3 regions of the Methylophaga sp. SB9B genome follow, and region 3 is predicted to be linked to each of the others. Evidence: riboswitches for the same ligand, from Rfam matches in the RefSeq annotation. Region 3 holds a riboswitch; each other region holds the start of a gene.

Region 1 (10,985 bases), on a different contig from region 3:
GAGGTAAAACAATTGGGTTTGAGTCCGGCGGATTTTGAGCTGGAGTTGACTGAAACTGGAATCATGCATGATCCAGAAACTGCTATAGAAATTATTAAAAAACTCAAACAGGAAAACTTTGTTCTGGCGATTGATGATTTTGGTATGGGACATTCCTCGCTCAGTTACCTGCGAAACATTGAAGCTGACATTCTAAAAATCGATATGTTTTATATCCGTAATATGCTCAACGATAGTAAAAACATGGCTATCGTTAAAACCATCATTTCGACGGCACAGATTTTTGGTATGAAGACTTTGGCTGAAGGTGTTGAAGATGTAGAAACCGCTAATGCATTAAAAGTATTGGGCTGCGATTATGCTCAGGGCTACTTTTACTCATACCCACTTACTATCACTGAATTTGAAGAGAAATGGATTAAACATAATCACAGTTCCCAAAGTGGCTTGAATAACTAAAAAATACAGTTTTTCCCACGTTTTTTAGCTTTGTACATTGCCTCATCGGCCGCAGCGATAAGCTGAGTGATTTGCTCACCCTGTTCCGGAAAAATCGATATACCAATACTCACTGAAAGTTCTATTTTATGGCTTTGCCATTCATAAGGTTCTGATAACACTAAGCGGATTTTTTCAGCGACATTGAATGCACCTTGGCGATTGTCGATGTTATCAAGCAACACCACAAATTCATCCCCACCAAACCTTACTACGGTGTCCGTTTCACGCACACAACCGGTAATACGCTGTGCAGCTTCTTTTAATAATTGATCGCCAGCCGCATGCCCGTAGGTATCGTTTGCCTCTTTAAATTTATCCAGATCCAAATACATTAGGGCAAAGTGGTTTTGTTCACGCTTGGCTCTTAACAATGATCGCTGCACACGATCCTGGAAAAGTTCGCGATTGGGCAACCCTGTCAGTGCATCGTACAAAGCCAGATGCTGCAGTCGCTCAAATCGCTGGTGACGCTCGATAGCGGTGGCGACTTGTAAAGCTGTAAAGGTTAATAACGCTCGATCATTTTCATTCAGCGAATAGTCCTCATCCATTAACGCCAGTGCGATGATTCCCTCAGACTCATCATCAAATACCAATGGCACCATTAACATCAATTTGCCATCAACTATTTGCAACGCTATTTCATTCTCACCTGCAATGCGAAACAGCAACTCTGTTGTCAGCATATTCAAACAACCGCCAACACTTTCAAAAACCGTTAGCCATCGCTCATCATTCGGTGCTGAGATAGCAATGCCAAATGTAGCGATAGCAAGATGAACATCGAGATGAAATAGAATCTGCGTACAGATCTGTTTGATGCCGTTAGTTCGATGTGCCGTATCTGAAATGGCAATAAGGGAATTTTGCATCGCCTCGGCGGCTTTGATGCGAGTAATATCGCGGGCGACACCAAGACGCATTTTATGTGTGTCTGACCAACTGGTAGACCACAGCAGATGAACGACTTGACCATCTTTACGAATATAGCGGTTCTCAAAATCCAAGACCTGTTTGTCTTGCATCACGGTATAGATACTATGTTGGGTTTTATCCTGATCATCAGGATGTAGAAAATCTAGCATTTTTTTGCCGATTAATTCTTCTACTGGATAACCAAAAACGCGTTGCGCGCCATTACTGACATATATGATGTGACTGTCTTCATCTACCGCACAAATCGCATCGAGCAGTAGGTCTACATATTCACTAAAAGAGTCCAGCAGAGGTTTATCCATGGCACATTCTTACGTGTTGGTGGGCATCTGACAAGCGTCTTGCCACATGTTATCCACAATTCGCCGCACATATTATCCTAAATACTTTAGGAAATTATCCATGAGTAAGTTCAACATTTCACCCCTATGTCAGGAAAAACCTCATGAAACCATACCCAGTTGGAATCGTCCTAATTAAAACAATTTCGTTTTTTCTCTCCAGGAGGTACTTATGAGGCAGTCCTTAGTCACTGTAATTTTTGCTATTTTGCTTGTCGGTTTGGCAGTTGCGCCAACAATCACATTATTGCGACCAATGATGGTCAGATGATTGATAGTGCAACAAAACCAGAATTAAACAATGAAACCGGCATGGTGGAATATAAAGATAGTGAAGGTAAAGAAAACCAGATCCCTATCGAAGATGTGAGTTCCATTAAAGAGCGTTAAATCTTATGGCGGGCTTCGGCCCGCCACCAAATGTTAGTTTTCAAAGCAACCTTTTGAATAATTTTTGTAGTCAAAACGCTTTTCGACATCTTCACTCGACATCGGTTTGGCATACAGATAACCCTGAATTTCATCACAGCCATGTAGTTTGAGAAAATCACATTGCGCCTGCGTTTCCACACCTTCGGCAAGTACATTAAGCCGTAATTGTCGGGCCAGAATAATCGTGGTTTGCACAATGCTCATATCGTCGGCATCTGTCGGAATGCCATCGATGAATGAACGATCAATCTTCAGTCGATCAAACGGAAAACGTTTCAGATAGGCCAGGCTTGAGTAGCCTGTTCCATAATCATCCAGTGCAAGACAGATACCCATTTCATGCAGTGAATTCAATATCACAATCGCCTGTTCGGGGTTTTGCATGGCACTGGACTCGGTCACTTCCAACTCAAGTAAGTTAGCCGGACACTGTGTTTCCTCAAGGATTCGTTTAACATCAATGGCTAAGCCATCATAGTCGAGTTGTCTGCGAGATAGATTCACTGCCATGCGGAAATTTGATTTACCGGCATCAAACCATTTTTTTGCTTGAGTACAGGCTGTTCTCAACACCCAGTTACCGATAGGTAAAATCAATCCGGTTTCTTCTGCTACCGGAATAAAATCTACCGGCGAGATAATGCCAAGTTCAGGATGTGACCATCTCAATAATGCTTCTGTACCGATGCATTCTCCCGAAGCTAAATCCATCAGTGGTTGATAATGTAAATACAGCTGATTGTTATCCATTGCACTGCGTAGATCATTTTCCAGCTGCAATCGTGCATGCACTCGGTCATCCAGATCAGGACTGAAAAAACGATATACGCCACGTCCCTGCTCTTTTGCCAGATACAGCGCGGTATCAGCATATTTCATTAATATTTCGGCGTTATCCGCATCGCGAGGACATAGGCTGATACCAATACTGGCATTAATATGCAGTTGACGGCCCAAAACTCGGAAAGGTGCCGAGAGTACTTCGAGCAGCTTGCTGGCAACATGAGCAGCATCTTCCGCTGTGCCCAGGCTTGGTAGCAGGATTAGAAATTCGTCGCCACCTACACGACCAATCGTATCTTCTTCTCGTAATACCCCAAGCAATCTTGAACCGACTTGTTGTAACAATAAATCACCGGCCTGATGACCAAGTGAGTCGTTGATGGTCTTGAATCGATCCAGATCCAGGAATAACACAGCCAAGATTTCAGGGTGGCGAACAGCATGGGTAATGGCATGTTCCAGACGATTCAATGTTAGCAATCTGTTTGGTAATGCTGTCAGCGAGTCATGATAGGCAAGATATTCAATATGCGCTTCTTGTTCTTTGCGTTCGGTGATGTCTTGTGCCGTTCCGGCGATCCGATAGATTTCACCCATATCATTTCTGATCGGAAACGCTTGCTGGTGAATATGCCGGATACTGCGATCTGGACGCATGATTCGAAACTCGATATCGAACTCACCAGAGACTTTAGCTTTTGATAGCGCATTGACAACGATTTCAAGGTCAACCGGAAAAATCGTTTTCAGCCATTGTGAAGGATTCTCGTAAAGGGGATCGCAGCTGCTTCCCCATATAGTTTGATAGGCCGGACTAATGTAAAGAATCTTATCCATGGCAAGATTAGACAACCACACCACTTCTTCAATGTTATCGGCTAACTGTCTGAAACGTTCATCTTGCTCTCGCATAGCATTTTCGACAGCTTTTCTTTCTGTGATGTTATGCGTTAAAGCCAGGTTGTAGCCGATACCACCATATTCAAAATAATTGGCATTCACTTCAACCGGAATCAGCTTGCCCGTTTTTGTTATATGTCGAGTTTCCAAACGTATAGAACGTTGCTGCATTAGTTCATGCCAATGTTCGTCCCATTCACGCTGCTGCGTATCTGGATCAACCTGAGGAACAGACATAGTGAGCAGTTGTTCATAACTGTATCCCATTGTTTTACAGGTTTCATCGTTTACATAACGAATACGTCCCTTAGCATCCAACAGATAGATACATTCACTTACCTGATTAATGGCAAAGTTTAATAAAGCGATGCTTTGTTCAGACTTTTTCTGCTCGTCAATATTCTCTATTTGTGAGACGAAATACAGAGGTTGGTTATTGGCGTCTCTGACGATACTAGTAGTCAGTCGCGCCCAGAAATATTTGCCATTACGATGAAGGTAACGTTTTTCGAGCTGCATAAACGGAATTTCATCTGCAAGCAATCGCTCAAGCTCTGATTGCCCATTCTGCAAATCCTCAGGATGGGTCATTTCCTGATAACTGAGTTTCAGTAATTCAGCTTCGGAGTAGCCAAACATTTCATAGATCGAAGGGTTGGCCCTCAACCATTGCCCCGTTAGCGAGAGAATGCCCATGCCGATAGCGGCAAATTCAAAAGCTTGTCGGAAGCGTTCATCACTTTCGCGTTGCTCGCGAGAGATCAGCAAACTGGTCAAGCCGTCAGATATTCGATGGCCTATTTCATTGAATAAACGTTTTTCGTCGTTGCTCCACACTCGTGCATAAGAACATTGATGTAAACCAAATACCCATGGTTTGCCGAGTTTAGGGTAGATTGCCGTACCAATTAACGAGCGTACTTGATAATCCTTGATGACATCAGGTGAATCGGGACTCTCAACATCTAATTGGAAGGTCACCGGTTCGCTGGCTGACAAGAAAGTTGTCATGGTCTCAGCCATATGAGCAAACATCGGATATTCTTCCCCAGCCTGCATTCCCCCCGGATATTCTGGCGTTGTCTGCTCCATGGGGACACTCCATGTCGCACTTTGCGGATCGCAAGGGTAAACCAGCCATGCCCGATCACAATCAAAGCAGCTTAGAATAGCCTCAAGCACATCACTCATCATCTGTTCGAGATTATTGGTGCCTTGAATTGCCCGATTAACCTGATCCATACATTCAAGAAAATGTAGATGCGCCTGATTTTCCTGCTCTGCCCGTTTTATCTCGGTGATATTTTGAAAATACCCATGCCAAACGATGCCCTTTTCATCAATGACTTCTGGCATTGCTTTGCAGTCAACCAGAACTTCACCCTTATGAGGGTGTAAAACACGCCACACACGATTTAACGGCTGCATTGCTTGGGCAGATTCAGACATTTCCTGCAGAATTTTTGCCCGGTCTTCGTGGTGAATACGTTCCCAGGCATATGAAGGATTTTCGATTATCGTCTCTGCATTCAAACCAAAAATATCAACAATTATCGCAGTGCTGTCGAGTATGGCTAACTGATTATTTTCTTGCAGACAAAACTTCACAATCGCAACCGGTGAAGTATCGGCTAAACGACTAATCACGGTTAGGGTTCTGATAAGTTTTGGAAGAGCGGTTCATTGGAAATTTATTCGATACCTTAATCAACAATAAAAATAGGTTATTGATTTTTATAATTTGTGGGACTGTTTGATAAGACTATACGATTGAAAACAGAGGCTCATCAGACCGGAAAATATTTACTGAATGAGAACGTTAAGATCTATTTAACTATTATCACCCTAAAATCCCGGGCATGTTAGGCATATTACCGTAATGTTACAAGGGATATTATTCACCTTATAACAGGATGTTTGCCCAACTACGATTCGTATTAAACTAATTGAATAATAAAATGATTTTGTAGCTTGATATGGATTGTATACCTGAGCGATAACAAAACTAAGCAAGTCCATCACAGTATGGGAATTTACCCTCTTCCTTTGCTTAACATCAGCTATCAATCATCGGAAGAGTTCATAGCCACCTTGCTATAGCAGGTTGACGACTACTGGTTTGCCACTAGGCTTTCAAAACGTTGCTGAGGTGGTTTGTAGATAAAAAAATTTGTATCTATTTCATTAAAAAAACCGACGTTGATGACTACATTTTCGTAAAGCCAGTAAATAAAACCACCTTCCTCAACCCGATAGCGCCATTGATACTGACACTGTATCCAGCCCTCATTTATCGTAGTCAGCAATATTGGCGGTTCATCTGCCTGCAATCGAGATTTAAATTCAACTGTCTTGGTTTTTAGATCAATACGCAAACGATCAATTAAAAAAGAATTTTCATCTATCAGCTGATAATTAATGCGATTTCCAGAGATATCATCACCATGTTGATCGAGCATAATCCGCCCATCAGATAAAGCAACAGTGGCTGAACTGAGCGGATATTGATCCGGTAAATCTTCTCTTGGTTGCTTGTGCTGCTCTGAGAGCTGAGATTTATCCCATTGACGGATAATGATTTGTAAAACTAGTTTATGCATTAATAAGTTACCGGATACACAGTAGGTGATTAATTAAGTTCGTTGGTACCAAAGTACAATTAAAAAAAGTTTAAATAAGGATTAGTTTGAATTTGTGTCACTCTTTATATGACACATTTATTTTTAATTTTTGCCAAACTTAATGCAAATTAAGGACGGAAAGTTTCAGGTCTCAAAATTGAGATTGCTGAGCCGCAAAAATTGAGGATGTAACTATGAAAAATTTAGTAAAAATTTTAGCTTTATCTGCCTTATGTTTTGCTCCAGTTTCCTTTGCTGCAACCATTTCCAGTCTATATGATGGTTTTGAAGGTGAAGGTCAGGCTAATTCAGTTTTAAACTATAACAGCTTCGTTAATTGGGACGTCACCGACGGTACTGTCGATTTAATCAAAAACGGTAATCAATGGGGAATCACGTGTTTAACTGGTAGCTTTTGCGTAGACCTCGACGGTTCAACTAGTGACGCAGGGATTTTGACTTCTAAAGATGGTTTTTCTGCTGGTAAATACAAAGTAAGTTTTGCATTGTCTGGCAATCAGCGTAATGGACCTGCTGACCAAGTTTCTGTTTTGTTTGGTGCGGGAGCACTTCTTAACAATCTTCTCTTAGATTGGGATGAAAATTGGCATACCTATACTTTCCTGGTGGATTTAGTGGATGGAGACAAATTATCCTTTAGAAACTTAGGTGGTGATAATGTTGGAGCGATGCTGGATAACATTCATGTCTCAGCCGTTCCACTACCAGCAGCAGTTTGGTTATTTGGTTCTGGTTTGATGGGTTTTTTAGCAATGCGTAGAAAAGCGAAAAACCTACAATTATAATTACCTTCATCTTTTAAAAAAAAGCCGTGGCAGTTTCTGTCACGGCTTTTTAATTCTTAGTACAAGAGTCTGGTTAATTGACCAAGCTTTGGATCGGTGCCGGAATACGACCACCTAAACGAACGAAGCGATTTTCATGACTGCCCATATTGACGGCCATCACCGGACCTTCACCTAACAAGCCACCGAAACGCACAATATCACCAGCTTTTTTGCCAGGCGCTGGAATCAACCTTGCGGCTGTCGTTTTCTTATTGATCACACCAATTGCCATTTCATCCGCAATGATCGCTGAAATCATTTCAGCTGAGGTATCACCAGGAATTGCCACCATATCCAGACCGACTGAACAAACTGCCGTCATGGCTTCAAGTTTTTCCAGACTCAAGGTGCCATTGGCTGCAGATTCCGCAATAGTTAAATCTTCACAAACCGGAATAAACGCCCCACTCAATCCGCCGACATGTGAGCTGGCAAACGCGCCACCTTTTTTCACTGCATCATTAAGCATCGACAAAAATGCCGTACTACCTGGAGCACCGAAGGCCGGTAAACCAATCGCTTCAAAGATTTCACCAACACTGTCGTTACGATTCGGTGTCGGAGCCAAAGACAAGTCGACAATACCAAATGGCAGATTAAGTAATTGCGCTACTTCACGACCAACCAGTTCACCGGCACGAGTTAATCTGGCTGCAGTTTGTTTGATCACGTCCGCTGCACGGCTCAGATCCATATTTTCATCTTCAGCCAGTGCTTTTTCCAAAGCCGCTTTGACTACGCCTGGTCCACTCACGCCTACACTGACAACGGCATCTGCTTCACCGATGCCTAAATAAGCGCCGGCCATAAACGGTACATCTTGCGGAATATTGGCAAACACCACCAGTTTGGCAGCGGCCAGGCCATCATCATCGGCAGTGAGTTCTGCAGCCTGTTTGATGATTTTCCCCATCTTTAGGATCGCATCCATATTGATACCGGCACGGGTGCTGGCTACATTTACAGATGAGCAGATGCGTTGGGTTTCGGTCAAAGCCTGAGGAATGGCTTCAATCAAAGCCTGATCGCCTTTACTCATGCCCTTCTCTACCAACGCAGTGAAACCACCGATAAAATCCACACCCAGTTCATGTGCAGCTTTATCCAGCGTGACGGCCACTTCAACTAATTGCTCAGAACTGAAAGGTGCCCCGACCACCCCGATTGGGCTGATGGAAATGCGTTTGTTGGCGACTTCAATACCATAACGTCTTTCGATACGGTTACAGGATGCGACTAACTGCCCGGCGTAACGAGTGATCTTGTCGTAAATTTTGCGTTTGAACGTTTCCAGATCATGGCTGACACAATCGGTCAGGTTGATACCAACAGTGACGGTGCGAAGATCCAGGTTTTGTTCCCGTACCATCATCAGGGTTGAAATAATGTCTTTTTCGTTGAGCATGAGGGTTTCCTTAATTACTGATGTTGCTCACGGATTCGAAAATCTTGCGATGTTGCGTATCAATTTCGATATCCAGTCTCTGGCCAACTTCATCTAATGCATCACGTAAATCCTGCATCACAGTTGAACGTGGCACATCGACTTCAAACACCATCAGATTGTCCAGCGGATTTTTACCACCTTTAAATATCGCCTGAATATTGGTGATATTCACGCCATGACGTGCCAGCTGGGTTGATACTTCGGCCACCAGACCACGACGATCCGGGCCAATTACAGTCAGGATATAGGGCTGAACTTCAGGTGTATTTTCCTGCCAGGGGGTTAACCGCTCATCCCAGGGATCGACATGAATCGACAGTCGCATTTTCTGACCAACTTGCTGAAGAGCCTGATGTAGTTCTTCGCACTGTTTATCTTCGGGCATCGACACCATCAATAACGCGCCGAATACTGATTGCAGCAAAGTTTGACTGAGGTTTTCAATGTTACCGCCGTGTTCGGTGATGACTGTGGCAACCGCAGCCATAATGCCGGGTTGGTCAGTGCCAAGAACCGAAATGAGTGCCTTATTCACGATGTCTCCTTGTATGAGATCGATGGATTAAAATCTAGTGGGCAATGCCAGTCATTAATGATTGCTACCGGAAGCTTAATAGACAACGACTTTGCGACAATATCGCAAAACATATTTGATTGATGACGTCGTTTTTATAAGGGATTACGGTTTGCTGATATTAATTTAGTCGGATAGCTTACCAAATGAGGTCAATTAGGCGTAATTCAATGACGTAGAGCTAAGGAGTTATGTTTAGATAAAGGAGTTTATATTTTGACCGATGGTCGGTTCTGTTTTAACAGCGGCTTGTTTGTTTGCTGAATCAGCTTGCTGCTGCGCTCGCTGTTCATCTTGTATTTTTTGTTGCTTCAACGCTTCAAGCTGGATGATTTGAGCTTGTGTCAGCTGGATTTGCACTTGAATCAGTTTGGCTTTTTCAGCTGATTCGGGGCTTGCCTCCTGAACAGTCCGTTTCAGATCGTCAAACAAATCCACAAGTTTTTGTTTTAACGCAGTAATTCTGGCATCTAACGACTGCCCGCCGTTTTGCTTCCCTGCCGGTGAACTGGATGCGGAGAAGGATCGCATATCAACAGAAATCGGATTACTCATGCTAAAGTTTCCAGATACAAACTTATTTATAAAGACGGCAGTTAAAACCATATCTTTAATTTTTTTCTACGCTTATAACTAAAACAACCCAACACGAGTTAATTTATGGCCATTCAATTTCTACCAATTATTAAGGCTGTTGCACCTTATGTAGCACAAGTTGCTGCCTATGCCATTCCAGCATTTACTGCCAAGCCTGAAGCCGTTAAAGCCGATCCGGTTTTAATCAAACAAATTGAAGAACTACAGAAAGCTGCGACGCAGAATGCTAAATCAATTCATGTGCTGGCAGAGAATATGCAGCAGGCAATAACCGGCTTTGAAACTGCGGCCGAAGAAGCTAAAAAACAGGTTACAACCTATCGCAATCTGTTATTTCTTTCTCTGGGTCTGTCAGGTGTAGCGTTGCTAATTTGTGTTTATCTGTTGCTTAGCTAACGTTCATCTCCATAAGGAAATGCTGTGCCGCATTGCATTATTGAATATTCCAAAACAGTTGAACTATCACCATCGCGGTTAGTTGAAGCGGTACATCAAGCGGTGCTTGAAACAGCATTATTTGATGCATCACATATCAAAACACGTGCAATGGCTTATGAGCATTATCAATTGGCTGACAACTCAAAGGAGTTTATCCATGTGACGGTTCGTCTGCATAGCGGGCGTACCATACAACAAAAGCAACAGTTAACGGCCATGATTTTGCAGTCGTTGGAAAAGCTCAGCTTAACGAAAATCACCATTACAGTAGAAGCCGTTGATATTGATAGTAATAGCTACGCCAAGTTGGTTATTGTCTAACGCTATGACTCACAGCTTTAAACGGTGATTGTTGCTGATAACGTAATACTGTAACCGACGGGTTTTCACCAAACAGGCTGGTGTAGTCATGAGTAAATTGACCTGCATGAAAAAAGCCCCACTTCTGAGCCACCATCGAAATGGTTTCATCCTCCTTTAACCCCGTTGTCAAAACTCTTCGGACTGCGTTAAGCCTGGATATACGCAAGTATCTAAGTGGACTTATACCCAACACATCTTCAAAAC
Region 2 (10,985 bases), on a different contig from region 3:
TTTCAGCTTGCAGACACCGTATCGATATCTGCAGGCTCAGCTGCCATTCGAACTGCAACAAGGCAGGCTGGATTTACAGCTGGCCTATGATATTGATTTGGCCGATACCGCAAACGTTGAACTGAGTGAGATCAATCTGGGCCTGTCCGGATTCAGTTTGCATCAACCGGGCGAAGCCGCTGCTTTATTACAAGGCGGCTCGCTAACAGTCAGCAACGGCCAATTTGTGTTTCCCGATAACCAGCTAACGATTGATGATGTGGCGCTTAATGACTTCAAAATTGCTGCTACACAAAATAGCGAGGGCGAATTCAATTGGCTGCAGCTGTTTGAGCCATTGCTGGAAGGCAATACTGATGACGAGCCAACAGAGAGTGAATTGGCACCGCTACAACTGAATATTGCCAATATCGAAATAAATAACACTCGTCTAGCAGTGGAAGATCAAATGCCTGCCTCAGCTGCCAATCTGGCTTTGATGCTCACTGCTACTCTGCAAAACTTCAGTCTGACAGAAGATCAGCAGATGCCATTTACCACGCTGATCAGTCTGGATTCTGGCGGTGAAATCACGGCGGAAGGGGATCTGCAGTTATTCCCCAGCTTGGCCGTTCAAGCCGAAACAGGCATCGATCAGTTGTCATTAATACCTGTGCAGCCTTACTTAAATAAGTTTGCCCATATCGAAATGGTCAGTGGCAAAATCGACTCTGCCGCCAGCATCACATCCAATCCACAAGAGCCTTTTGCGATCCAGGGCAACCTGACGCTTTCAGATATGCAGCTGGATAACCAGCAGCTTGATGAAAAGTTGTTAGGCCTCGATAACCTGTCTGTAAACAGCATAGATTTCTCACTCAGCAAGCAACGCGTGGCGATATCTGAAGTCATTATCGACGCGCTTTATAGCCGGGTATTAATTAACGAAAACGGCGAAACCAATCTGGCATTGCTGATAAAAGAACAGCCGGAATCTGAGGCCAGCCCAACGGATAACGCCAATTCAGAAACCTCGAGCAGCTATGACGTATCGCTTGGCCGAGTGAAAATTAACAATGCCAGTTCACGGTTTACTGATCAGAATCTGCCGATTGTATTTGATGCACTTATGCAGAACCTGAATGGCGAAATCAGTGGTTTTTCAACCAGCTCAAAACAACCAGTCGATATCGCGCTAGAAGGACAGGTTGACGACTATGGCATGGTGGAAATTGATGGTGTGATGAATCCATTGGATGTTATGGCTCAGACCTCTATCAAACTAGCATTCAGTAATCTGGATTTGCCTGCAATGAGTCCTTACACCGTCAAGTTTGCCGGACGGCAGATCGCCGAAGGAAAGGGCGATATTGATCTGACCTATGAGGTTGTCGACAGTGAGTTAACAGCCTCTAACAACATCGTGATCCGTGATATCAAATTAGGCGAACGGGTCGAAACGCCAGGTGCTATGGATTTACCGTTGGATCTGGCAGTGGGATTACTTAAAAACAGCAAAGGTGTAATCGAACTCAACATACCCGTGAGTGGTAATGTCAACGACCCACAATTCGCGATGGGCCCGGTGATTCGAGGGGCTATCGGTAATGCACTACGCAATATCGTGTCGGCACCTTTCCGTTTTCTGGGCAGCCTGATTGGCATTGGTAATGATGAATCAATTGATGAGATTCGCTTTCGTGCCGGACGAGCTGATCTGGCACCTCCCGAGCAGGAAAAGCTGCATAAGTTAGTCGAAGCATTAGTACAACGACCACAACTGGCATTGCAGATCCCTGCACCGTTTGATGAGGCTGCTGATCGGCAGAGATTGCAAGTAACTGCTGTGGAATCACGAATTGATACACGTCTGAATGAAACAGAATCCACACAACAACTTAATGAAAAACGTCAGCAAGTGTTGGAAGCTTTATATCTTCAAGCAGGCCTAAGCCCCGACTTGCAAACCCTGCAGCAGGAATTTTCAACAACCGAAGATGCGAATGAGCAATCACAAGCTGAACTGGATGTTCTGGCCTATAACGACAGCCTCAAAAAACGCTTGATTGAAGCCGAAACCGTTAGCGATGCTCAGTTGCAACAATTAGCTCAGCAAAGACAGCAAGCCGTTATCGACTTCATTAAACAAAACGGTGAATTAAACGATGACCAACTGCAAACCACAGACAGTGTTTCTACTAAATTGGATGATGGCTGGCTGAACATGAAGTTTGATCTGGAAACGATCTAAATAAGTGTTTTGAATAGGTAGTTAGAACGTCATAATGAAAAGGCCGGAGATATTATCTGGCTCCTTTGATCGTGTCCCCAATGACACACCCTGAGAAAGGATCACTGGCATGACAACCATAGACTATAAGGCAATGCTGGAAGTGGCGAACAACGAAGCCCATCAAGGATTAGCTGAAAGTGGTATTCCTATTGGTGCTGCGGTTTTCAATAAAATGGCGTGGAAGCTATCGATCTTAATTCGCAGGAAAGTATTCAAATGCTTGGCGATTTCATTGCTCAAAATCCTGAAATCTGGAACGAAGATATCGGCGAGGAATAGAGGCTGTTCTTTTGGTCATTCAAACTATTCCTAATAACAGCAGCAAACAAAAATACTGGAATTTATTATGAAAGTTGAAACGTTAAGAGATGTCCTTCACTGGACAAGCGAGTTCCATCAACACCTCGCGGAATGTTTGAAACGTGGTGCCGATAAAACTGAAAATACGCGAGCACAAATGCTGCTTAACTATTTGTCAGAGCATGAAGAAAAGCTCGGACATGCTGTGCACCAATTCGAAGTCACAGGTAATGAACATGCATTAAATACCTGGTGCTATGAGTACTTTGATAAAAACCCTATCGTGCAACATCATCATTGTGATGCACCATTTGCTGAACTCTCGACCACCGACATTATGCAAGTAATCATTCATCAACATCAGCAGATCATTGACCTTTATCGTTACCTGCATGATCGTGCGGATATAGATTCAGCAAAAGACTTGATGGAAGAACTCAGATCTTTTGAAGAGCATGAAATCATGGTGATGTCACAGTCAGCTAATCGATTGGAAGATATTTAAGATTGAAAAATTTCAAAGAATCAATCACATATTTGCTCTTTGATATTCGAAGTCTGTTTTGATCGGTTATAAATAGTCGTTGCCCATTAACTTGTTGTTAGATGAGTGAATAATCATGGATATAACCATACCAACAGCGCTCAAAACACTCTCTGCCGGTGGTTCTGCAATGCAGTCAATTACTTCGTGGTGGAAAAAATCTAAAGGAGATTCTCGGGCACTCATTGGCGAGCTTAAAGATAATCTGCAATATCTCGATATGATCGCAAACGACGGCGTGGCAATAGGTGATGTGGTAGAAAAGTTAAGTATTATTGAATATAAACGCTTGTCCAGAGAAGGCTTCAATTTCAACAACCTCAAGAAATCAAAAATCTCCAATTACCCATCTCTTAAAGGCACCGACCTGGAAAGTTGGGGAGGCAAGGAAACCGAAGCATTGGTTGTTTCTATCTACGATAAGTTAAATGAGATAAAAATACGCTTTCCTCATGTAGGAGATAACCAAAAATACTGATGGAAAGTACGGGTCAACAATATTCGCAAACGAATATGGTTATTGCTAGTGCACGTTGGCAGCTAAGAAATCAAGGGAAGGCATGAAGCTACAAGGGAAAATTTCAAATTGGAATGATGATCGAGGCTTTGGTTTTGTCGAGCCAAATGGTGGTGGAGAGCGTGCTTTTGTCCATATTAAAGCCTTTAACCCACCATCCCGTAGACCAGTAAATGGCGAAGTCATTATCTACGAAATCGTTCGCGATAATGACAATCGTTATAAAGCTGAAAACATCCAATTTGCTCGTGACGTCCACAAGTCAAAAAAACGAGACAAAGTAAAAAGCCAAAGAGGCTTCGGTGGTGTCTTTACCATTATCTTTTTCATTGGACTATTAGTATCCGTCTTCAGTGGGAAGTTATCTCTAGTTATTGTCGGTCTGTATCTAATCATGAGCCTAATTGCGTTTATCGCCTACGCGATGGATAAATCCGCGGCTCAAAATGGCCAATGGAGAATCCAAGAAAGCACTTTGCACTTACTTTCTCTAATGGGAGGTTGGCCAGGTGCCTATGTTGCCCAGAAGAAATTACGCCATAAATCAATTAAGAAAGCGTTTATTAATGTTTATTGGGTAACGGTATTGTTGAATTTAGCTGGGTTGGTTTGGCTTCATACGGAGAAAGGGGCAAACTTCATGAATAATGTGGTTCTTACATTATTTAATGGCTAATAAGGAAATCAAGTTGGTTTTACTCTTGAGCAATTGCCCTTCAACCGCCTGTAATCTTGGTTTAATCAACTCAATTTTAAATTAGAAAGGTGCCATGAATGACTGAAGATAAACGACCAAAACCTACTTGCTTTGTGATCCAGTCATTTGATGGTGGTACTTATGATCGCCGCTATAGGGAAACAATCAAGCCTGCTCTGTTAAAGGCTGAAGTTGAACCTCAACGCGCAGATGAAATTCTTGGTCTAAATCCTGTTATCGACAAAATTGAAACAGCTATTGAATCTGCCTCTATTTGTATTGCAGAGGTAAGTGAAGATAATCCAAATGTATGGTTAGAGCTCGGATATGCTTTAGCGCTAGACCGTCCAACAGTAATACTTTGTGATAAATCAAAAAGAGAAAAACTGCCTTTCGATATCCAACATAGACCAATTATTTTTTATCGCACTGATTCACGAAGTGGTTACGAAGAACTTGAATCAAGCATCGTGAAATGGATAAGGAACGAGCTGGATTCATCAAAAAGAATTAGCAATATTAGAATGCTTAAACCCGGAAGTGAAAAAGCAACAGATTTTGAAGACTATGAAGTTGCGATTCTTTCTTTGGCTTTTGCATTTTGGCCAACAACTAGTGGCAGCATTGGCCACTGGCAGCTTGAGCAAAAGCTCAAGGAAATGAACTTTACAGAAATCGCTCTAGCTTTAGGTGTATCAGGTTTGGTTGAGAAAGGCTATTTAAATGAAAAGCTATTGATAGATACGGATTATAACAACGAAGAATATAAGGCATATTCTGTTACAAATGCAGCCATTAAATGGCTACAAGAAAATAAAAATCTATTAGAGGTCAAGAAGCAAGTAATTAGCGATGATTATTACGATAAAGATATACCCTTCTAGAGGTCACCAAAAGACATTCAGTTGATTAAAATTAGGCGAAGGATATGCGAGTTTACTACTACACCTCAGAGCAGCATGGGCTCTCAAATATTATCAATAAACGCATAAAGATTTCTTTGCTAAATGAGCTTAATGATCCATTCGAATTTCTTGGAGTTGACCTCTCAGATAAAGAATTCCGAGAGGCTTTCAAGGCGGGAAGGGATGCTGTGGCTAAAGAATTCGGTATTATCAGCTTCTCTAGAAGTTGGAATAATCCTTTATTATGGGCACACTACGGAGATAAGCATAAAGGGATCTGTTTGGGATTCGAGATTCATGGCTCACTTATTAAAGAAGTTACATACTACCCTGAGAGAATGACCGCAGTTGCAGAGATGAATCAAGAATTTGGAGGTCTTACTAAAGAATTCACCGAAAATTTACTATGTGCGAAGTACATCGGATGGAATTACGAAAATGAAGTCAGAGTTATTGTTCCTCTAGAAACAAAAGACTCAACTGGTTTATGCTTTAGTGATTTTGAAGGCAATATGGAGCTCAAAGAGGTGATTTTGGGCCCTAGATCTGACCTGAAAATATATAACGTTGCTCAGCATCTCCACGTTTATAAAAATGAAGTCAAAGTTATGAGGTCGAGAATAGCTTTTACCAAGTATGAGGTTGTTCAAAATAAAGCAGCGCGAGTCTATGTCCATCGTCCCTAACAAATTTAAGGCGTCAACCAACTTGATTTAGTTTGATCAAGCATTTCAAACAAAAGGGCCGGAGAAAATTCTCTGGCCCTATTTGGTTACGTCGTTATGCCGCTATCAGGATGAATATATATGTTTTTTTTGAAGATTCTTAATCTTCTATTTGGGCTGGGGATATCTAGGTATGCGGTATTCCTTAATGATTCCGCTCATGAATCAATGAAAGTCTTTGATCAGGGGTTTTCTGGTGTAGTTTCTAAAATTAAAGAGCTAGGTTTGAAAAACACCCTAGACAAAATCGGTTCATTTTTTGGTTGGATGGCCTTAATTTATCTGACTTTCTTTTTTGTAGGAAAGGGATTGTTTGGTGATGGAGCATGGCAATTTTATGGCTCGTTGGTAACTTTATGGGCTGCAATAATGTGGTTTTCTATAAAGTGGTTTACTAAATTTCAGAGCTACGCACTCAATTTTCTCGTGAACGCTCTGAAATTTTTTTCATTCATCTTACTAATGCCGGTTCTTGATTTTTTAGCGAAAACAAATATGACATCATTGTTTTATAATCAAATAAGCACATTTAATGCATTATTGTTCGGGTTTGATTTTCCCCTCACAGAGAACTCAATATACCAAGCAGGGATTCTATTCGCATTTTATGTATTTATTCTCTTGGGCTATTGGGTGATCAGCTCGGTTTATTTGGGATTTATAGCTGGAGTCTCTCTAGGAGTTGTTGGCTCGGTTGTATACTTAGCTAAGGTCTTAGACATATATTGGTCAAAAAATCATCTAACTGGATTTTTTGTAATTGGTTATGTTGTAACGTCGGCAGCATTATGGTTTGCGTGAAAGCAAAATAGCTAACAACAACTTCGCGGCTGGCAACTCACTATTAAGGTGTCGGTCAACTTGAAAAGCTTCCAAGAAGCGATATTTAGGGTCCGATATTTAGGGTCAGTGTGAAAACCAAAAAAGATTCTTTTTTTACACTGACCCTAAATATTCCTAAATATTCCAGAACGTACCTGAATTTTTGGATGAGAACACCGGATGAGGTGAATAAAAAAGCCAGTTGCGAGTGGCAACTGGCTTAATTAAACCGTCAACTTATATTAGGACGGGTCAAGTGTTTGTTTTAACGTTGTTTAGCTCTACCACGTAAACCAAAAAAACCTAGCAAAGCAGATGTTAGTAGCCAAGCTGTTGCTGGAATTGGTACCGCTGATAATTGTGTTTCTCTGACCAAAAATGAGCCTAAACCTTCATTAGCAAAATCCGGATCAAGATAGCTGTTTAACGGTCGGAAATAACGATTTCCATTGCTTCGAATTATATACAATTGTGCATTTGGTACACTTGAGTTAATAACTGATCCATAAATTCCGTTGATGAAGTCAGCATAGCCTATCGCCAATGTTCCTCCTAAGTATGACCAAAGTTGGGAGTTACTATCCGTCCGCCATTGTGAGTTGGTGATTAATGCAGTTAACTCCGTGACGGTAGCATAACGCCAGCCTGACAAAGTACCTTCAAAGTTAATGTCTGCAATCACTTGATTGTAACTCATACCCCTCGTAATCGTCAGATCTAACCAATCCAATCCAGAAATACTGTCGGTCGTATAATCACCATTATCAATGATATCAATTGATGCAGAATTAGATGCTGTTGATACAAGTAAACAAACTGCAAACATTGTTGCTTTAATAAAGGTTTTCATAAATCACTCCATGTTTTGCAACCCAGCCCTGTTGGTTTAACAGCTGTAGGCTTTCCGTCCTTGGCTCACACTAAGTTTGGCAGTCAAAAATAAGAACTTTAATCTCACATAATTATAGCTCCACGAACTGTTTGAGTTGTATTGTATTTTGTTATTATTTTTCAATATTCAGGTCTAATTATTGGCACTAAAGTCGTTTGATCAGAACTGAGTATATTTAATTTTTATTAATTGAAGAGTTCAAGGGGTCAGCCAGTGAACGATCCCCTGCCAATATTTTCAGTCAATTAACTTTGAGCATTTGGGGTATGCCCCAACCTTTAGTCCTAAATATCCTCCATTTAGCGCGGCATTACCCGGACACTCATGAGTGATTCCAAGGGTTCTGGTCGTGACAGATAAAACCCTTGAACATAATCCACTTCAATCTGCCGCAGGATATTCAGTGTTGCAGCGTCTTCAACAAATTCGGCAATGGTCTTTAATCCCATGATATGGCCGATGTTGTTAATCGATGCCACCATGGCTTGGTCAATCCGGTTGTTGGCTAGCTCCTGAATGAAAATACCGTCAATTTTTAAGTAATCGACTGGTAATTGTTTGAGATAGCCGAATGACGACAGGCCACTGCCAAAATCGTCCAAAGCAAACTGGCAACCTAAGCTTTTCAGCTCCGTAATGAATCTAGCAGCATTGGCTGGATCAGCGATGGCGGCGGTTTCGGTGATTTCAAAGCAAATATTATTTGCCGGTACTTTGCGTTTCTCCAGTTGTTCCTGAATTAATTGCAGGCAGTCTTCGCGACCAATTGAGGCACCAGATAAGTTAATCGAGCAAAACACGGGCTGCTGGTTCTGGCGAAGTTGATCGCCCATCCAAGCCAGTGTGTTACGAATGACCCACTGGTCGATCTTGGGCATTAACCCAAAACGTTCGGCCGCCGGAATAAAGGCACCTGGTGGAATGATTTCTCCCTGTGGACCGATCATGCGAGTCAGAATTTCATAATGCGGCAAGGTGTTATCGCTGTTTTCAAGCGGGACAATAGTCTGAAAATAGAGCCGGAAAAGGTCTTTATCGAGTGCTTCCTGTAACCGACTGGCCCACTGAATTTGACCCTGGCGTTCCTGGGCCTGAATGTCATCCGGTTGAAACAGGTGCACCCGGTTACGCCCGCGATCCTTAGCCGCGTAGCAAGCAGCATCAGCATGGCTCAACACTTCATCGAGACTGCCACTGGCTTCTGTAATACTGACCAAGCCGATGCTGACACCGACAGAAAACACCTGACCATCCCAGGAAAAACGAAAAGCAGTGACGGTTTTTCGCAGTGTCTCGGCAATGTCCAAACCTTTTTCAATAGGACAATGAGTCAGCAGAACTCCGAATTCATCCCCACCCAGCCGAGCCAAGGTATCGCTTTGGCGAAGTACGGGTTTCAGAAGACTTGATAGTTGCTTTAACAGAACATCACCGGCTCTATGTCCACAGGTATCATTCACTAATTTGAACTGGTCTAAATCCAGATAGCAGAGCAGGTGCTCCGCTTTATCATGATGTGCCTCATAGATCAGTGATTCCAAACGCTTTTCAAATTCACGTCGATTGATTAGGCCAGTTAGGGTGTCATGCACCGCTTGGAAGGTGAGCATCTTCTCCAAACGGCTGTTTTGGGTAATGTCCTGTAGTGCAACAACCCAGCCTATATTCTGGCGGTTAGTATCGAGCAAGGGCGCACAGTTCAGTTGTACTTCAAATTCATCACCTTGCTTATTTTTCAGCAGAAATAGGCGCTTTTGGCTGGTGTTAGGTGATTTATCTGAATATTCCTTACACAAAGCCGTGATGTTAATTTGTGTCGTTTCAGTGTCTTCAATGAGAATAATCTCGTCAATCGGTTTGCCGAATGCTTGTTCAGATGTCTGCCCCAGTAGTTCACTGGCCATCGGGTTAAGGTAGACGATGTTATAGGCTGCATCACAGGTGACAACTGCTTCAGTGATAGCTTCCAGTGTGACTTGAGCCAGCTCCGAATGACGATGCAGTCGAGCCTCCATCTTTTTTCTTTCGCTGATATCCCTAAGCATCGCGCTGTATTGCACGCCTTCCTCGGTTGGGCTGGCGGTAGTGGTGACCTCTAGTGTGAAGGCGTTACCTTCACTGTTTTTAGCAACAATTTCATAAGGCCCTGGCTGTTGACTGCTGGCTAGGGTGACAAATAAATGCTCAGGTGGTGTGCCCGTAAACGTTTGTTTATTTTGTTCATGGAGCAACACTTCAGTTGGTTGCCCCACTAACTGGTGGGCAGGTAGACCGAAAAGAATTTCTGCTCCTGGATTGGCACTGGTCACAATCCCCTGACTGGAAAAGGTGATAACCCCGTCACGCATATCACGCACAATTAATCGGGTGCGGGTCACCATACGGTTCAAGTTAGCAATCACCCGGTTGTATTGTGATGCAATCTGACCGACTTCTGTAAAAGGCTCAACCGGCACGCGCTGTTTTAGATCGCCACTACGTTCTTGAGTTTGCATGGCTGAAAGCAGATCGCTTAGTTCGGTTCTCGCACCATGTTCTGAAACATTCAGCCCCTGTTGCTCGGCTTCAAAACTGACGCGTAAAGGTATGTAACGATTTAATAAAAAAAGAAAAGTGAGTGACAGCGGGAAAATAAACAGTGCGCAGGAGAATATGCCAAGCAGCTGAACCTGCAATTGCCCAGCGCGGCTTAAGCCAGTATCAAGCAGTTGCAAATCACCAAAAATAGCGACGGCCAAAGTACCCCAGATACCGGCAGCCAAATGAACTGGCACAGCCGAAATGGCATCATCCAACTGCATCCGGTGCATTTGTTTTTCAGCCAGAAACATCACTAGCGCGCCAAGGCTTCCAATCATTGCTGCTTGTGGAGTTGAAACCACATGACAGCCGGCGGTAATGGCAACTAATCCGGCCAATGTCCCGTTAATAGTGAGAGAGGTGGTTTGGCTATTATCCGGTTGCGTTTTGGATAGCAGGATCGCGGTGATACCTCCGGATGCTGCTGCGATAATAGTGTTGACGATAATGCCAGCAATGGCGGTGGTAAAAGCCAATGTACTGCCACCGTTAAAACCTATCCAACCGATCATAAAGAACAACATGCCTAGGATCGCAAGTGGCAGGTTGCTACCCGGAATGTTTTGTATTTGGCCTCGAATGAAACGTCCGGCACGTGGCCCAATAACAATCACAGCGGCCAGTGCTACCCAACCACCGACACTGTGTACCACGGTGCTGCCAGCAAAATCGGTGAAACCCATGGCTTCCAACCAGCCAGGAGACTCATTAACGGCGCTACTCCAAACCCA
Region 3 (9,018 bases):
ATCTTTGACCTTAGTCGGTGATGCTGGAAATAAAGGTACAGTTGGTATTAGTTCGGGAGAAGTTGTAACAGCGTCAACATCACCATTAGCTAGTGGTGCCTTCGTTAGTGATGCGTATACAGTTACAAGTGATATAGCTGCTATTGCCACTCTATCTTTAACGTTTAATCCATTAGCCCCAACTACTGCTGTTTCAATTTTTGATGGAATGGACATTGTGGGTTTAAGCATTACCAAAATTGGTTCATTAGGTATTCTTGAGTACACATGGTTATTAGAAGCAGCAACTGAATATGTAATCAACGTATTCATTGGTAAAGCACTTTCTGGTAGTAACTACGATTTACGTTTAACCGCTGCAGGTATCAGTGAAGTTCCATTGCCTGCTGCATTGTGGTTGTTTGCACCAGCATTGTTGGGTTTTTTAAGCTTTCGCCGTAAAGCTAATAAACTTTCATTAGCATAAATTTGCAAGTTAACAATTGTTAGTTTGATAAGGAAAGGAAGCTTCCGCTTCCTTTCCAACGTAAGAATAATGAAATATTTTTACGCTATATTAAAATTCCATTAGATGAACTATCTCAATCTAATAATCAGTTTCCAGAGAAATCTGGAAAAGTTGTTGTTTCAATCAATGACTTGCCAAACTTATCGTGAGGTAAGGGCGGAAAGCCACGGATCTTTGGGTTATTTTTAAAGATGGCCGGGTTGCATTGTTTAAATTTTTTCATAATCATTAGGAAATTCTCATGAAAAAAACGATGCTATTTTTTGCAGCCATGTTGTTCTCGTTCAACGTTAATGCAGCTTCATTATCATTAGTTGGTGCAGATTCCAATGCAGGTACAGTTGGAATCGCTTCAGGTTCAGTTGTTACTTCTGGTTGGAGTGCCGGTGGTATCGGTGGCACAACCATTAACGATGTATTTACTGTTTCTTCTGATGTTGCTACCACAGGAACGTTGTCTCTGACTTTTAATCCATTAATCCCTAACAGAACTTCGGTTTCAATTTTTGATGGTGTTACAACTACATTGTTAGATGTGATCAGAATTGGTTCACTGGGTGTTGTTGAATATTCTTGGATGTTGGAAGCTGCAACAAACTATGTAATCAGCGTAATGATTGGTCGTGGCGCTGCAGGAAGCAACTACGATTTACGTTTGGACAGTGGTATTAGTGAAGTACCTGTACCAGCAGCATTATGGTTATTTGCTCCAGCATTATTAGGCTTTTTTGGTTTACGTCGTAAAGCAATGAAAGCTGCTGCATAATTTAAGAGTTAACAATATTGTTAGTTTTAAAAAAGGGAACCTCGGTTCCCTTTTTTTTGAAAATGGCATAATTTAAAAAAATGTTGTTCGATAATTCACAAAGCATCAAATGACATTTAACCTTAATTTATATGATGCTTATCACAAAGTTTTCGGTAATTAGTACCATAGTACAATTACATTTCCAGTTTTTGATTGTTAAATTGCAACTGTACTTCTGAGAGATGTTTCTGGAAGACGCTAAGCGCGAGACAGTGTCGTCTCGTTATAAAAGCCAAACTTGTCGTGAGGCAAGGTCGGAAAGCTACAGATCTTCGATACTTTAATGTTGAAGATGGCTGGGTTGCATTGCTTAATTTTTCAATTTAAAGGAAATTATTATGAAAAAAGCGATGCTGTTCTTTGCTGCATTATTGTTCTCTGTAAATGCGAGTGCTGCTTCATTAACTTTGGTTGGTGACGCTGCAAATGCGGGTGTTGTTGGTATTGGTTCAGGTCCAGTTGTTACTGCTGCTTGGAGCTCATCAGTATCTGGTGGAGAATCAGTTAATGATTCTTATACAGTTACTACTGATGCTTTAACAGGTGGTTTACTGTCATTGACATTTAATCCATTAGCTGCGGGTACATCTGTATCAGTAACTAACGGTGGAAATGTGGTTTTCCCAACAATTACACCAATATTAAATCTTGGTGTAACTGAATACTTTTGGGTATTACAAGCGGCAACTGATTATGTGATTAACATTATGATCAGTACAGCTGCAGCAGGTAGTAACTATGACCTGCGTGTAGAAACACCAATTCCAGCTGCATTATGGTTATTTGCTCCAGCATTATTAGGCTTCTTCGGCTTACGCCGTAAAGCACAAGTAGCTGCTGCATAAAACCAGATAAGTTAACAATATTGTTAGTTTTAGGAAAAGGGAGCTTCGGCTCCCTTTTTTTTGACAAATTAAGCTGTTATCATCGAATCTGAAAGTAAATTATAGCCACGGAGAAGGATTCATGAAAAAGTTACTCAGTTCAGCTTTTTTTCTAACAATAATCTCAATAACATCAAATGTTTATGCTGATGAACCCTACACACTAAACCCAGGTGATCGCTTGTTTATCTCCGTTTGGAACGAGGAAGCATTACAAAAAGAAGTGATTATCTTACCGGACAGTACAATTTCATTTCCCCTTGCAGGCCAATTTAACACTCAAGGTAGAACAGTTATTGAGTTGGAAGACGAGCTAAAAGCAAAATTATCTGACTATATATCCGATCCAGTTGTAAACATTACCGTGAATGCAGTAGCCGGTAATACCGTTCATATTATTGGTAAAGTTCTACGCCCAGGTTCGTTTTCAATGAGCCAGCCATTAGACGCTATGCAAGCTTTAAGTTTGGCAGGCGGATTAAATACCTTTGCTGAAGAAAACAATATTATTATTTTGCGACGTAATGGTGATAAACAAGAAATTATTCCAGTTCATTATGCCCGTATCAAAAAAGGTCAATCATTAGACTCAAATGTCATGTTGAAAAGTGGTGATGTAATTATCATTCCTTAATATTGAGGAATATTGGCCCACTGAAATGGAGCAAACATGAATAACAGAGTACTGCTACCTATTGCTCTGGTTTTGGCCAGTCAATCCACATTGTTAACTGCAGCAGAATACGTAATTGGAGCAAAATTTTCTCCTACATTCACTTACGATGATAACGTTCAGCTTCGTGAAGATAAAGAAGGGAGTTTCTTTACTCGTATTCAACCAACTCTTGTATTATCAAGAGCTGAGGCTAACTCGAAAATTACTTTTAATACTGGATTAAGCGTTGAAAGATATACAGATTTGAAAGATCTGGACCGAGAAGATCCTTTTGCAAACTTTTCAGCCGGTTGGAATACTGAACGTAGTTCATATGGTTTATCTGCCAGTTATGCTGAAAGAGCGCAGCGTTCAATTGCAGAAGAAGATACTGGTGATTTTGCTTCCAATGCAACAGTTGAAAGTATTAATTTCGCACCAACATACAGTTATCAGCTGACCGAAAAAGATTCGATATACGCAAGTTATAATTACAGTGAAAGAAAGTATTCTGACACAGAAACAGATATTGATAATCCATTGGGTACGAGTTTTAACGACAATAAAACGCATACTGTTACCAGTGGCTGGCAGCGGACATGGACAGAGAGGCTAACCGCTGGTTTGGCACTAACATATGCGACTTATAAGTCTGAAGGTATTCAGCAATCGGAATACGATACCTATAACCTTGCAATAACTAGTAGTTATCTGCTCACAGAAAAGTGGTCTATATCAGGTCAATTAGGTTACAGAACTTTAGAAAACGAAATTACGCCGGTTCTTGGCCCTAAACTTTCAGATAAAAGTTCTGGATCCCTTTTTAATCTCTCCACCAAATATACAGGTGAAATAAATAGCCTATCTTTTTCACTATCACGTTCATTAGCGCCATCAGGTGAAGGTAATGTGAATGAGCAAGATAGAGTGAGTTTAACGTGGGACAGAAAAGTATCTGAAAAATTATCTTTCAATATCAATACAACTTATCAAGAGTCTCAAACAGTTGATAGATTCAATACAACAGATAGAGAATACTTTCAGTTTTCTCCTGGTATGTCATGGAAATTACAAGAGGACCTAAACCTGCGTTTTGGCTATCAATATAGAGAACAAAAAAGTTCTGATAGGGGAGATGCGGATGGTAACATGGTGTTCATTACGGTTGGGTATGATTGGGATGGATTGCGTTATTCCCGCTAAATTAAAGAGATAAAAATGGAAGAAGAAGTAAAAGGCATTCGGGATTATTTGGAGGTCTTCTGGCGTCGTAAATATTGGATTTTGATTCCAGCAATAGTTTTAATGACCGGTGTAGCTATTTTTACCTATAGTTTACCCGCGACATATAAATCAGAAGGCCTTATTCTGATTGAATCACAAGAAATTCCGCAAGATTTAATCCGAACAACCGTCACCAGTTATGCAGATCAGCGTATTGAAGTCATTAAGCAAAGATTGATGACAACGACTCGTGTTATGCAGATTGTTAACAAATACAATTTATACGCAGAAGAACGCCAAAAATCTCCAACAACTGGTCCAATTGTCTCTTTGTTTAGAGAGAATGTTAGTGTCAATATTGTTCAGGCGAACGTCACTGACCCGGTAAGTGGTCGAGCTAAACGCGCCAGTATTGCCTTTCGGGTTTCTTTTTTAGATAAAGATCCTCGCATTGCGCAGCAAGTTGCAAATGAACTGGTTACAGAATTTTTAAATGAAAACGTTAGAACTCGAACAGATAGAGCCGAAGACACCACGCAGTTTTTAAAACTGGAGGGTGACCGGATGCAGAAAGAAGTTCAGCAAACTGAAAGAGAAATTGCCGAATTTCGTGATCAATACAGCGATAGCCTGCCAGATCTGCTTCAGTACAACTTGTCAATGGTACAAAATACTCAGCAGGAAATTGCAGCAGTTGAAAATCAAATCATGGTTCTAGGTGATCAAATCACTACCATGTCATTGCAGCTATCAATGATTCCACAACAAAACGTGCCAGGTGCTGTGGCGGGGCCACAAGCAACTCCTGAACAAGTTGCCTTGGAACGTTTACGTGCAGAATTGCGGTCTATGCAGAGCCGTTATTCAGAAAATCACCCGGATTTACAGCGTGTTAAACGTGAAGTCGCTTCTCTAGAAGCTCAAGTTGGTTCAACACTGTCACCAAGACAGTCAGTTGAGGCCGAAATAACTGCGGTTCAGTCTAATCTCCAAAATCTCAAACAACGTTATGCCAGTGAGCATCCTGATGTAAAAGCTGAGGAAGCAAATCTTGCCAAGTTACAGCAACGTTTAAGAGATCTTCCTGCTGAAGATGTCAGCAGTGCAGTAGTAGAGACGAGTAACACTAATCCTGTTTATGTTGAAGTCAAAGCCAAAATTGATTCAATTCAGCGCGAAATTGGTCGTCTGAGAGATCGTGAGCAAAGATTGAGAGCTAAACTTGTTGATTATGAAAACCGCGTAGTGCAAACCAATCAGGTACAACGTGCCTATATGGACTTAACGCGTGATCATGAAAACAAGTTGAATCAATATCAGCAATTACGTGCCAAGCAGTTACAAGCAGAGCTCGCACAAACATTAGAATCTGAAAATAAAGGTGAAAGTTTTACTTTAATTGAACCACCACAGGTTCCAAGTTCAGCTGAAAAACCAAATCGTCCAAAACTTTTAGCAATGGGGTTTATGGCTTCTGTTGGCTCTGGAGTTGGCTTAGCATTTTTAATAGAAATGTTCTTTGGTGGTGTCCGTGGTTATAGCAATATTTCTCGTATTGTCGGTAAGCCTCCCTTAGTTGTAATACCCTTTATTAGAACTGAAAAAGAGAAAAGTAAGAGACGAGCTTTAATTTATCGTTGGCTAATTGTTTTAATTTTAATTGGTATTGCTGCCATTGCAGTGTTTCATTTTTTCGTAATGGATCTGGAAGTATTCTGGTTCAAGTTGCTGAACAAGCTTAGCTTGCTGTAACAGCACCCTAAATCAATAAATAGATTGGTAACTTATAATGGATAGAATTCAGAAAGCACTAGATAAAGCAAAAGAAAAACATGCCCAACAGCCTGTTATTAAACCCAAAAATAATATCGACACACGAAATGTAAAAAATCGTGTGGAAGACCCTCTGGAAGAAAATGTATTAGAGTCGATATCTTATTCGCAAACCAAAGTCATTGATGTTTCAAACAGTACACTTGAACGTAACCGGATAATTGCAGGGTTTTACAATAATCCTCAGTCCGCTGTTTTTCGGATGCTACGCACGCAAGTATTAAAAAAAATGCGTAGTAATCGTTGGCAAACCTTGGCGATTACCTCGCCAACAGCCGGAGAGGGCAAGTCAGTAGTTGCAGCTAATTTGGCTATCGCCATTGCAATGGAATTGAACCAAACTGTCTTATTGGTGGATATGGATCTTCGTAACCCAAGCATAAGTAAAAACTTTGGCTTAAAACCTTCTCTGGGCCTTCGTGAATATCTATCAGGTAACTATGAGTTGTCAGAAGTGTTAATGAACCCAGGCATTAAACGTTTAGTTATTTTGCCGGGACTTGGCAGAGCTGACGATTCTGCAGAACTTCTATCTAGTCCAAAAATGGCAAGTTTGGTTACTGATATTAAATCGCAATATGATTCACGTGTGATAATTTTTGATGTTCCCCCGTTATTACAAACTGATGATGTTTTGTTATCTGCTGGTTATTTTGACAGTACATTATTAGTTCTCGAAGATGGCAAAAATAACGAATCCAATATCACGAAATCTCTACAATTATTGGAAGGCTCTCATCTGCTTGGTACTGTAGTAAATAAAGCAGCCCATCATCCTGAACATCAAAATTATTAATTCATGTATACAGAACACTTTGGACTGACAAGTAAACCCTTTAATCTGGTTCCAGATCCCACTTTTCTCTATTTAAGCCCTAATCACAAAAAAGCATTAACTATGCTTGAGTATGGCTTAATGAGCCATGCTGGATTCACTGTAGTAACGGGGGAGATCGGGGCGGGTAAAACTACCCTGATAAGAGCACTTTTATCGAAAATTGAAGATGATTGTGTAATTGGGTTAATTAATAACACCCATGAGTCATTTGGTGAACTAATGACTTGGGTATTAGATTCCCTTGAAATTGACTCAACCGCCACTGACAATGCAGGACGTTATCGTGACTACATTAACTTTGTAGTCGAACAACATGCTCAAGGAAAAAGAGTAGTTCTGATTGTTGATGAAGCTCAAAACCTGTCTGTTCAAGCCCTGGAAGAGTTACGCTTATTATCCAATGTGAATATTGATTCAGATATCTTTTTGCAACTGGTTTTAACTGGTCAACCAGAACTCATTGATAAATTAAACCTGCCAGAACTAAAACAATTTGCTCAACGGATTGGAGTGGAATTTCATTTAAAAGCTCTCAGTTATCCTGAAACTCAGAACTATATTGAGTACAGACTCCAGATTGCAGGGTCTAGTAAAAAGATATTCACAAATGAAGCTTGCGCGGTAATCTATTGTTATAGCGAAGGAATTCCACGCCGAATCAATAACCTGTGTGACTTTGCATTGGTATACGCTTTCGCTGAAGATAAACAGGAAATCGATGTTCCACTGCTATTAGAAATGATCCGTGATAAAAAGGCTACGCGGATTGTTCAATCAAACTTTTCAGAAAACCCTGACGTTAAAAGAGTTCGAGGTTGGCTACTGGAGCAACATAATATTCAGCTTCAATAACGGGATTTTTTCCTTATAAATGCTAATCATTACGAAATGTGAATAATGTCACGTTAATCAAAGACCGTTAAATTTAATATTCATTCATCTCCAATCTTTCGCGGAGGTGATATTAAGCCAAATGAACGATATGACCTTTTAAAAATCCTCTGCCCCCCAGAGTTTTTTGGCCCGGTGGTAACACCGGGCATTTTATTTTAGCCGTCTAAAAATAATCACATCCTTTTATGTTAAGGTAACCTCTAGGACGTATAAGTAAGCATAATTTTGCTCACTAGTAGTCATAACAACAATTTCGTTCGGGGTCGTTTAAGAATGTGTGAATCGAATCACTATTCTTTTATATTATTAGTCATATCATTTGACCCGCATCATCTATTTATATAACGGGGGGGATGGTCATGAATCTATTTTCTAAACTGCTAGGTGCTTCTTTGCTGATTCTATTCAGCGCAACTTCTCAAGCTCAAAACTACTATGTTTGTGACACGGGTGATGACGCAAATGATGGTAAGTCTGAAGCTAAACCATTTAAAACTCATGCAAAAGCGATCGAAGCATTCAATAAGATGTTTGCTGGGGACAGTGTTCTTTTCTGCCGTGGTGGTGTTTTTTATGCGGATAAAGAAGTTAGATTATCTAATTCACGATGTGGTGCTGCAAAAGTATGCACAATCGGGGATTATGGTTCAGAAACTTTACCTAAACCTATTATTCAAGCTGTTGGTCAAACACCTTTCAACTTTCAAAATGGTGGTGATTCAAGGCCCGATGGTGGCTACGTAGTCAAAAATCTATCGATTATTAGTAATGAAAAATCCGGCGCTGGGATCATGCTTTATAACGAAGTAAATGACATGATTGTTGAAAATGTTCATATTGAAGGTTTCAACGTGGGTTTTTACGCAGCTGGTGCAAATAAAGCATCTTCAGGGAATCAGGCAAACAATCGCTTGATATTACGTGACTCACTTATTATCAACAATCATAAACAAGGTTGGTTAGGTGGTTGCAATGACTGCTTGATTGAAAATAATATCTTTGAAAATAATGGTCGTGTTGAGCGATTCGACCATAATATCTATATAGACAGCCCTAACAAATCTCAAAGTTTTGAAAATAGAGGCATTACAATACGTGGAAACACTTTAACCAAATCAGCAATGGTGAATGGCAAATGTGCTGGTAGCTCGTTAGTGGTTCACGGCATTATTAAAGATTTGGTTATTGATAACAATTTAATTAAAGAAGAAGTGGGTAAGGTAACGCCTTATTGTTGGGGAATTCAGGTTGATCCAGGCAATCAACTAGATGAATCATTCATTGGAGTGAAGATCACAAACAATAAGCTTGTAAACATGGGTAATACTGGTATTGCCTGCTCATCATGTGTAAATGTTGAAATTAAGAATAACT

The links. Region 3 has a riboswitch for cyclic di-GMP ahead of E8Q33_RS00035 (hypothetical protein). Riboswitches for the same ligand answer to the same signal wherever they lie in the genome.
Region 1: it holds a riboswitch for cyclic di-GMP, as region 3 does, so the genes downstream of both, E8Q33_RS15945 (VPLPA-CTERM sorting domain-containing protein) here and E8Q33_RS00035 (hypothetical protein) in region 3, are expected to answer to the same signal.
Region 2: it holds a riboswitch for cyclic di-GMP, as region 3 does, so the genes downstream of both, E8Q33_RS11755 (VPLPA-CTERM sorting domain-containing protein) here and E8Q33_RS00035 (hypothetical protein) in region 3, are expected to answer to the same signal.

Annotation. Positions count from the first base shown of each region.
Region 1 is NZ_SSXS01000004.1:5,298-16,282, forward strand. It holds gene E8Q33_RS05420 (EAL domain-containing protein) at 1-459, shown strand, start outside; gene E8Q33_RS05425 (GGDEF domain-containing protein) at 456-1,739, opposite strand; partial or broken gene E8Q33_RS05430 (YgdI/YgdR family lipoprotein) at 1,992-2,168, shown strand; gene E8Q33_RS05435 (EAL domain-containing protein) at 2,202-5,540, opposite strand; gene E8Q33_RS05440 (hypothetical protein) at 6,005-6,493, opposite strand; cyclic di-GMP riboswitch class I at 6,616-6,693, shown strand; gene E8Q33_RS15945 (VPLPA-CTERM sorting domain-containing protein) at 6,709-7,320, shown strand; gene E8Q33_RS05450 (PFL family protein) at 7,394-8,767, opposite strand; gene E8Q33_RS05455 (glycine cleavage system protein R) at 8,778-9,344, opposite strand; gene E8Q33_RS05460 (FlxA-like family protein) at 9,579-9,938, opposite strand; gene E8Q33_RS05465 (hypothetical protein) at 10,044-10,376, shown strand; gene E8Q33_RS05470 (5-carboxymethyl-2-hydroxymuconate Delta-isomerase) at 10,401-10,739, shown strand; gene E8Q33_RS05475 (helix-turn-helix domain-containing protein) at 10,729-10,985, opposite strand, start outside.
Region 2 is NZ_SSXS01000011.1:25,019-36,003, reverse strand. It holds gene E8Q33_RS11795 (DUF748 domain-containing protein) at 1-2,230, shown strand, start outside; gene E8Q33_RS11790 (hypothetical protein) at 2,340-2,585, shown strand; gene E8Q33_RS11785 (ATPase) at 2,619-3,077, shown strand; gene E8Q33_RS11780 (hypothetical protein) at 3,193-3,594, shown strand; gene E8Q33_RS11775 (cold shock and DUF1294 domain-containing protein) at 3,677-4,309, shown strand; gene E8Q33_RS11770 (hypothetical protein) at 4,408-5,214, shown strand; gene E8Q33_RS11765 (DUF2971 domain-containing protein) at 5,259-5,921, shown strand; gene E8Q33_RS11760 (hypothetical protein) at 6,042-6,761, shown strand; gene E8Q33_RS11755 (VPLPA-CTERM sorting domain-containing protein) at 7,048-7,632, opposite strand; cyclic di-GMP riboswitch class I at 7,646-7,723, opposite strand; gene amt (ammonium transporter) at 7,974-10,985, opposite strand, start outside.
Region 3 is NZ_SSXS01000001.1:1,119-10,136, reverse strand. It holds gene E8Q33_RS00045 (hypothetical protein) at 1-466, shown strand, start outside; cyclic di-GMP riboswitch class I at 632-716, shown strand; gene E8Q33_RS00040 (hypothetical protein) at 750-1,274, shown strand; cyclic di-GMP riboswitch class I at 1,538-1,625, shown strand; gene E8Q33_RS00035 (hypothetical protein) at 1,655-2,161, shown strand; gene E8Q33_RS00030 (polysaccharide biosynthesis/export family protein) at 2,283-2,834, shown strand; gene E8Q33_RS00025 (autotransporter domain-containing protein) at 2,871-4,058, shown strand; gene E8Q33_RS00020 (sugar transporter) at 4,074-5,831, shown strand; gene E8Q33_RS00015 (CpsD/CapB family tyrosine-protein kinase) at 5,869-6,708, shown strand; gene E8Q33_RS00010 (ExeA family protein) at 6,712-7,602, shown strand; gene E8Q33_RS00005 (hypothetical protein) at 8,004-9,018, shown strand, end outside.